One region of the Arthrobacter sp. Z1-15 genome, then DNA from elsewhere that is predicted to be linked to it. Evidence: riboswitches for the same ligand, from Rfam matches in the RefSeq annotation. Region 1 holds a riboswitch; each other region holds the start of a gene.
The links. Region 1 has a riboswitch for S-adenosylmethionine ahead of M1D40_RS10910 (flavin reductase family protein). Riboswitches for the same ligand answer to the same signal wherever they lie in the genome.
Positions count from the first base shown of each region.

Region 2: it holds a riboswitch for S-adenosylmethionine, as region 1 does, so the genes downstream of both, M1D40_RS00875 (LLM class flavin-dependent oxidoreductase) here and M1D40_RS10910 (flavin reductase family protein) in region 1, are expected to answer to the same signal.
Region 3: it holds a riboswitch for S-adenosylmethionine, as region 1 does, so the genes downstream of both, M1D40_RS03500 (ABC transporter substrate-binding protein) here and M1D40_RS10910 (flavin reductase family protein) in region 1, are expected to answer to the same signal.

Region 1 covers NZ_CP096454.1:2,386,209-2,388,402, forward strand. The annotation lists gene M1D40_RS10905 (PhzF family phenazine biosynthesis protein) at 1-732, opposite strand, end outside; SAM riboswitch class IV at 838-959, shown strand; gene M1D40_RS10910 (flavin reductase family protein) at 1,021-1,527, shown strand; gene M1D40_RS10915 (hypothetical protein) at 2,039-2,194, shown strand, end outside.
Region 2 covers NZ_CP096454.1:167,106-169,299, forward strand. The annotation lists gene M1D40_RS00870 (hypothetical protein) at 1-689, opposite strand, end outside; SAM riboswitch class IV at 842-957, shown strand; gene M1D40_RS00875 (LLM class flavin-dependent oxidoreductase) at 994-2,194, shown strand, end outside.
Region 3 covers NZ_CP096454.1:749,318-751,511, forward strand. The annotation lists gene M1D40_RS03500 (ABC transporter substrate-binding protein) at 1-1,228, opposite strand, end outside; SAM riboswitch class I at 1,322-1,410, opposite strand; gene M1D40_RS03505 (hypothetical protein) at 1,540-2,052, opposite strand.

The DNA of each region.
Region 1 (2,194 bases):
ACCCTGCCTGACGATGTACCGCTCCGGTGCCAGCTCAGCGCCAATCAGCCACTGCGCCAGGCCGGCGTTAAGGCTTCCGGTGACGGGATCTTCGGTGATGCCGAGCCCGGGCACAAAGGCGCGGACCTCGTAGTCGGTTTCAGCGTCCGCAGGCTGCGCGCCGATGACACCCACGCGCAGGCTTCCCATGACAACCGGATCCGGCTTCAGTGCCAGCACCGCTGCGGCATCCGGGAGCAGCAGTCCCAGCCAGCCGGGTCCGTTGTCGATCCAATTGGAGGCAAGGATCTGGGTGCGGTCCAGGTTCAGGGCCTTCAGCGCCTGGTCAAGGACCTCGTCTTCAAGCGGTCCCGAGCGCAGCAGCGGCGGTGCGGCGAAAGCGGCAATGCCGGCATTGGCGTGCAGCGTCACGAGGCCGATTCCGCATTCCTGCACGACGACGTCGGGATAGCGCCGCTTGTTCCCGGCCTCCAGCCACGCGTGGCAGGTTCCCAGCGTGGGGTGCCCGGCAAAGGGAATCTCGCCGCCCGGGGTGAAGATGCGGACCCGGTAGTCAGCCCCGTCCCTAGTGGGCGGCAGCACGAACGTGGTTTCCGACAAGTTGGTCCACCGCGCAAAAGACTCCATGTCGGAGTCCGAAAGGCCTTCGGCTTCCAGAACCACGGCAAGGGGATTGCCCAGATACGGTTCACTGCCAAAGACGTCCACCTGTTTAAACCACCGCTGTTTCATAGCCAAACTCTATCCCCTGGCTGCCGGGAGTTTTATGAAGCGGAGTTTTACGAAGTAAGGCATCCGTTTGCAACCCTGCATCGGCCGCGCCTACCTTGGGAGAAGAATCAAGAGTTCCAGCCACGGGCCCTGGCCGGCTGGACGGCAACCCTCTCGCCGTAGCGGGGTGCTCCAGGTGACGATTCGGCCGCCCGGCGAGACTCTCCCGGCTGCGGCAAGTACCGCGCTGGTGGCGCCGCGGCCGTAATGGCCGCCGGCACCGCGCTTAAGGCAGAGGATCTTTCCACCATGTCCCTTGTTAGCGACCTTCAGCCGGCAGCCCTGCGCCGCGCCTTTTCACGTTTCCCGTCCGGCATTGCCGCTTTGTGCGCGGTGGTCGACGGAGAGCCGCAGGGAATTGTTGCCTCGTCCTTTACCGTGGGCGTGTCCATGGACCCGCCCCTGGTCCTGTTTGCCGTACAGAACACGTCCCGCACCTGGCCGGTGCTCCGGCCGGCAACGCGGATCGGCGTATCCATCCTGGGCTCCGAACACGAGGGAATCTGCAAACAGATCGCATCCAAAACCGGCGACCGTTTCGCCGGGCTTGACCTGCACACCGACGAGTCCGGTGCCCTGTTCCTGGACCGTGCCGCCCTGTGGCTGGAGTGCTCAGTGGAGAACGAGGTGCCCGCGGGCGACCACACAGTGGTGCTGCTGCGGGTTCACGGCCACACCTCCCACGACGACGCCCATGAGCCGCTGGTCTTCCACAGGTCGGCGTTCCGGCAGCTCAGCGTCCCTGAATTCGCCTGACCGGAAAGCGCCGCCGGGAACTGGAAATTGGAAGCCGCGTCAATTCATTTTCCGCGGCACATTCCTTGCCGGCACGGCCTCCGTTACCAAACCTTTACATCATGCCATGGACGGACTATTGTTCTTCGGATTACTTCGAAAGGAAGTAGCGGAGATGAGCACAAACAGAAATGTCCACGGCACATCACACAAAAAGGGAAAGCCCGGCAGCCGGCCGGGTTTGCCGCTTTCACGGAAGGCTTTGCTTCCGGCAGCAGTACTGGGCCTTCTACTGGCAGGGTGCACCGCGCAGGAGGAGCCGGAGACCGCTTCCAGTAAGCCGGCCTCGCCTTCAGCCTCTGCCGAGGAGCCGGCCCGGCCGTCCTCTTCAGCCGGCGAGCCCGGCACAAACGGCCTCAGTCTGGAGATCGCGCCGAATGCCACCCAGGCACCCGGCACAGAGGCCTCGCCGAATGCCGCCCAGACACCGGATGATTCAGCTGTGCAGGCTCTGTTCCGGGCGGACAATCCCGTGAGCGTGGAAACTTTCTTTCAGCAGCAGCCGCAGTGGCGTCCCGCCAACGCTAGCGTCGTGCTGGAGGAATCCGGCAGCGGAACCGGCACCTTCGAGCTGCCCGCTATGGAACCGGGGACCAGCTTCACCTCTTATCTCACCTGCAACCAGCCG
Region 2 (2,194 bases), 1.7 Mb from region 1:
TTGTTCTCCGGCTCGGGATAACAAACGGAGACGTGCGCGTAATAGAAGCTGAGCCACCTGCCGTTTGCTTGGCAGATAATCCTCCGGTCGGTCAGGAACATTTGACTGTGCTGGGAATCGCGCCACTGTTGGCGCGATGCAGCCTGAGCTGCCCGCCGTCGTGATCTGTTGGCTAGGGCGGTAACTCCGAATCCTGCTAGGACAAAGGCAGGCTGCCCCCAAAAGAATCCCGATGTATGAACATAAGTTCCGTTGAGGCCGTAAAAGCGTGCATAATCCGCTCTGATTGAAAGGTGCACTGTTTCGCCCGGTTCCAGAACGATTCCCCACACTTCAAGGGACGCCGGCCGGTGTCCCGCCGAGAGTTGTGCAACCAGGTTTCTGGCCGCGGCCCATGAGTTCTCGTAGTTTTGTTGAAGATTTGCCTGGGCCTGCTCCGACTTGGTGAGATGGCCGCCGGACCGCCGATAGCCGCGGAAAACGCGGTAACCGTTCCGCACCGTACGGATCACCAAAACAATGGTGAGCACAACCCACATCAGGAAAATGGCGAGTTGAATGAGGGCCTGAACATTGACACTGCTGCCGGACTGGAGGTTGATGTTTGTCCCCAGGGCCGCGCCGAGATAAAGCGCAAAAACACCAACAAACGGCACGATCCAGCTCAGGTGTCTTTTCATGTCGCACACAATAGCGACTGGGCGCGCCAGCGGAAGCGTGTTTTGGGTCCGGCAACGGGCGGGACCCCGGCCGGCGGCAGGGGTGGGCAGCAACGGGCAGGTTCACAAAAGGTCATTGACTTCCCAAGCGCTGCAGTGCTGTGCAGATACTGGAGCCGAAGGATCATGAGTCCCAACGCGAAGCTCTGGCTGGTTGGGCGGCAACCCTCTTCTCCGTAGCGGGGTGCCCCAGATGAGGATCCGGCCGTCCCGCGTCCGCGGACGGCAAGTACGGCGCTCCTTTGCGGGTGCGTCCCGTTCCGAAAGGTTCGCCATGTCAGAGCAGAGCATCCCCGCGACCGAAGAGAGCAGCCGGCGGCAGATCCGCTTCAATGCCTTCGACATGAACTGCGTGGGCCACCAGTCGCCGGGCCTGTGGCGCCACCCGCAGGATAAGTCCGCCGAGTACACCGACCTCCGCTACTGGGCCCATCTGGCCAGGACCTGCGAAAAAGGGCTGTTTGACGGCATTTTCCTCGCGGATGTGCTGGGCACCTACGACGTGTACGGCAGCTCCAACGAGGCCACCCTGCGGCAGGGAACCCAGGTTCCGGTCAATGATCCGCTGCTGCTGGTGTCCGCGATGGCCCTGGTCACTGAACACCTCGGCTTCGGCGTCACTGCCGGAACCGCGTACGAGCATCCTTATCCGTTTGCCCGCCGGCTCTCCACGCTTGACCACCTCACCAACGGCCGGGTCGGCTGGAACGTCGTGACCGGGTACCTGCCCTCCGCCGCCCGGAACCTGGGGGCTGAAGACCAGCTGGAACACGATGAGCGCTACAACCACGCAGATGAGTACCTCGAAGTAATCTACAAACTGCTGGAAGGCTCCTGGGAGGACGGCGCCGTCGTCCGCGACAAGGAGACCGGCGTTTTCACCGACCCGGCCAAGGTTCATGACATCAACCATGAAGGCAAGTACTTCAAAGTTCCGGGAATCCACATCAGCGAGCCGTCGCCGCAGCGCACGCCGGTGATTTATCAGGCCGGCGCCTCCCCGCGGGGCATTACGTTTGCGGCTGCCAACGCCGAGGCGGTTTTTGTCGGAGCGCCCACCAAGGAAAAGCTGAAGGCAACGGTCACGAAAATCCGGGACGCCGCCGAGGCCGCAGGCCGGGACCGGCATTCCATCCGGATCTACACGCTGATGACCGTTATCACTGCCGCCACCGCAGCAGAAGCCGCCGCCAAACACGAGGACTACCAGCAGTACGCCAGCCATGAGGGTGCCCTGGCGCTGATGTCCGGGTGGATGGGCGTGGACCTGTCCGGCTACAACCTGGACGAGCCGCTGGGCAACGTGAAATCCAATGCCATCCAGTCCGCCGCGGGCAACTTCCAGAAGCCCAAGGACGACGGCGAACCCTGGACGGTGCGCGACATCGCCGATTCAGTGGGGATCGGCGGCCTGGGGCCGCGGATGGTGGGTTCGGGAGCGGAAATCGCCGAGGAGATGATCCGCTGGGTGGAAG
Region 3 (2,194 bases), 1.6 Mb from region 1:
CGCCGTCCTTCTCGCGGATGCCGTCGCTGCCTTCCTGCCAGCCGGCGTCGTCCAGCAGCTGCCGGGCTTCCTCCGGGTTGTAGGCCAGGTCAGCGCTCAGGTCCACGAAGCCGGGGGCCTGATGGTTCAGGACCGACGCCGCCAGCGTGTAGCTCTCGGAGAGCACCGTGTCCTTGATGGTCTGCCGGTCGATGCCCGCCTGCAGGGCCTGCCGTACGGCGGGATCGGCCAGCTTTCCGCTGCCGGTCCGCACGGCGGCCATGTTCACCGTGAGGTCCACGCCGTCGGCCGCGAGCACCTGGTTGCCGCTGGATGCCAGCGCCGCCTCGTCCACCGGCTGCAGACCGCGGACCAGATCTACCTGGCCGGACTGCACGGCGCCGGCGCGGTGCGCGACCTCGGGCAGGTATTTGATGACCACCTTGTCCAGGTGGGCCTCGCCCGGGTTCTCCGCCCCGTCCGGAGCCCAGGCGTAGCCGTCCCGCTTGGCGAGCACGACTTCCTCATCGGGCTTTTCGGATTCGTAGACGAAGGGCCCGGAGCCGGAAATGGACGAGATGGCCGACTGCCCGGCCGCGTCCTTCTGCAACGTGGCCGGGGAGACGAGTCCGGCAGTGACGGAGGAGGTGGCGCGCAGGAAGTTGGAGTTCGGGGCGTTCAACGTGACCACCACCTGGTCCGTGCCGGTTACTTCGCTGGTTTGGTAGCCGGCGAAGTCCACGTTCGGCTGGATCTGGGCGGCGGGAAGGCCCAGGCCAAAGCTGTCCAGGTTGGCCTTCACCGCCGCGGCGTCGAGCGGGGTGCCGTCGCTGAACGTGACGCCGGGGCGGATGGTGAAGGTGAATTCGGTGCTGTCGGCGTTGGCCGAGAAGGCCGAGGCGATCCAGGGAACCAGCTCACCCTTCTCCGGGTCAAAGTAGGTCAGCCGGTCCAGCACCGAGTTCAGCACGTTGGACTTCTCGTAAAAGCGCGCGGCCTGGGTCTGCCAGTTGTTGATGGGGGTGACCTCGGCGTACACCAGCGTGCCGCCGTCGACCGGTTCACCGGACGTCCCGGCCGCGGCGTTGGTGCCTGCTGTCTGGGAACCGGATCCGCAGGCAGACAGGGTCAGTGCCGCCGCGGCCAGGAGCGCCGCGACCCGCAGGGGAGTGCGGGAAGCAACCGAGGTGCGGGAGGTGCGGGAGGTGCGGGCCGCAAATATGCGGGGGGATCGGGGGGAGTCGTGCATGGGATCCTCTCGGGTCGCACCGAGGAACACGGCATTCGAGCACGCAGGAGCCGCTGCTGCACAGCTCTGCAGCTCGGGCCCAACGGGGAAGTGAGTCCATCGGTCCTGGCATGAGCACCGGCCCCGAAGGGTGGTTGCTGCGGCGTCAACGAGCCAGGTCTCTCAGCCGCTCTGGATGGGAAATGTCCGGATTCGAGAAGCGGACACCACCATGGAAGCTTGGCGGAGGCCGTCCGGGCAAGAGAATGACGCCGCGTTGCCGCAAACTCCGCAGCGTGACGTCATGCGTCTCTTCCTGCGTCACACAGGTGTCATAAACGTCCGCGGAGCAGGCGGTTCGGCCGGCGCGACGGCGTGCGGCCGGGCTTGGCGGCGGACCGTTCCCCGGGTGCCCGGTAGCGCACGCGCCGGCCGGCGTCGCTGAGCAGCAACACGCCGTCGACCATAGTTTCGCGCAGTTCCATCAGTGCGAACTGGTACCGCTCCGGCGCCCGGGAGGAATCACGGAGGTAGCGGGTGCAGGCTGTGGACATGCGCATCAGCACATCGGTGTTGGCGGAGCCGCTGCGCAGATGGGCGAGGGTTTCGATCATGCGCTCGCGTGCATCCAGCACGGTGGCGCGGCAGCGTTCCTCGTCGCCGGCGCCCTCGATCACCTGCGGTTCGATCGGGGCCAGCGGACGCTTCAGGTGCAGATCCGTGATGAGTGCGTTCAGGGCCGCATTTTCGTCGCGGCGGTCAATGCCTGCCCGGATGCTCCAGCCGGCGGCGGTTCCCAGAACGAGCGCCGCGAGGGCCAGGAGGGACACTGCCAGCCAGTCCATACAAGACCTCCGGAAGAAGCGTTCTTCGACGGTACCCGGCGGGGCTGACCGGAGGACAGGGCTGCGGCCCGTTCCCGGCTTGCGGGCGGGCAGTTAGCGGCTAGCCCTCAGGATCCTGACAACTGCGGCAGCCGAGCCGTAA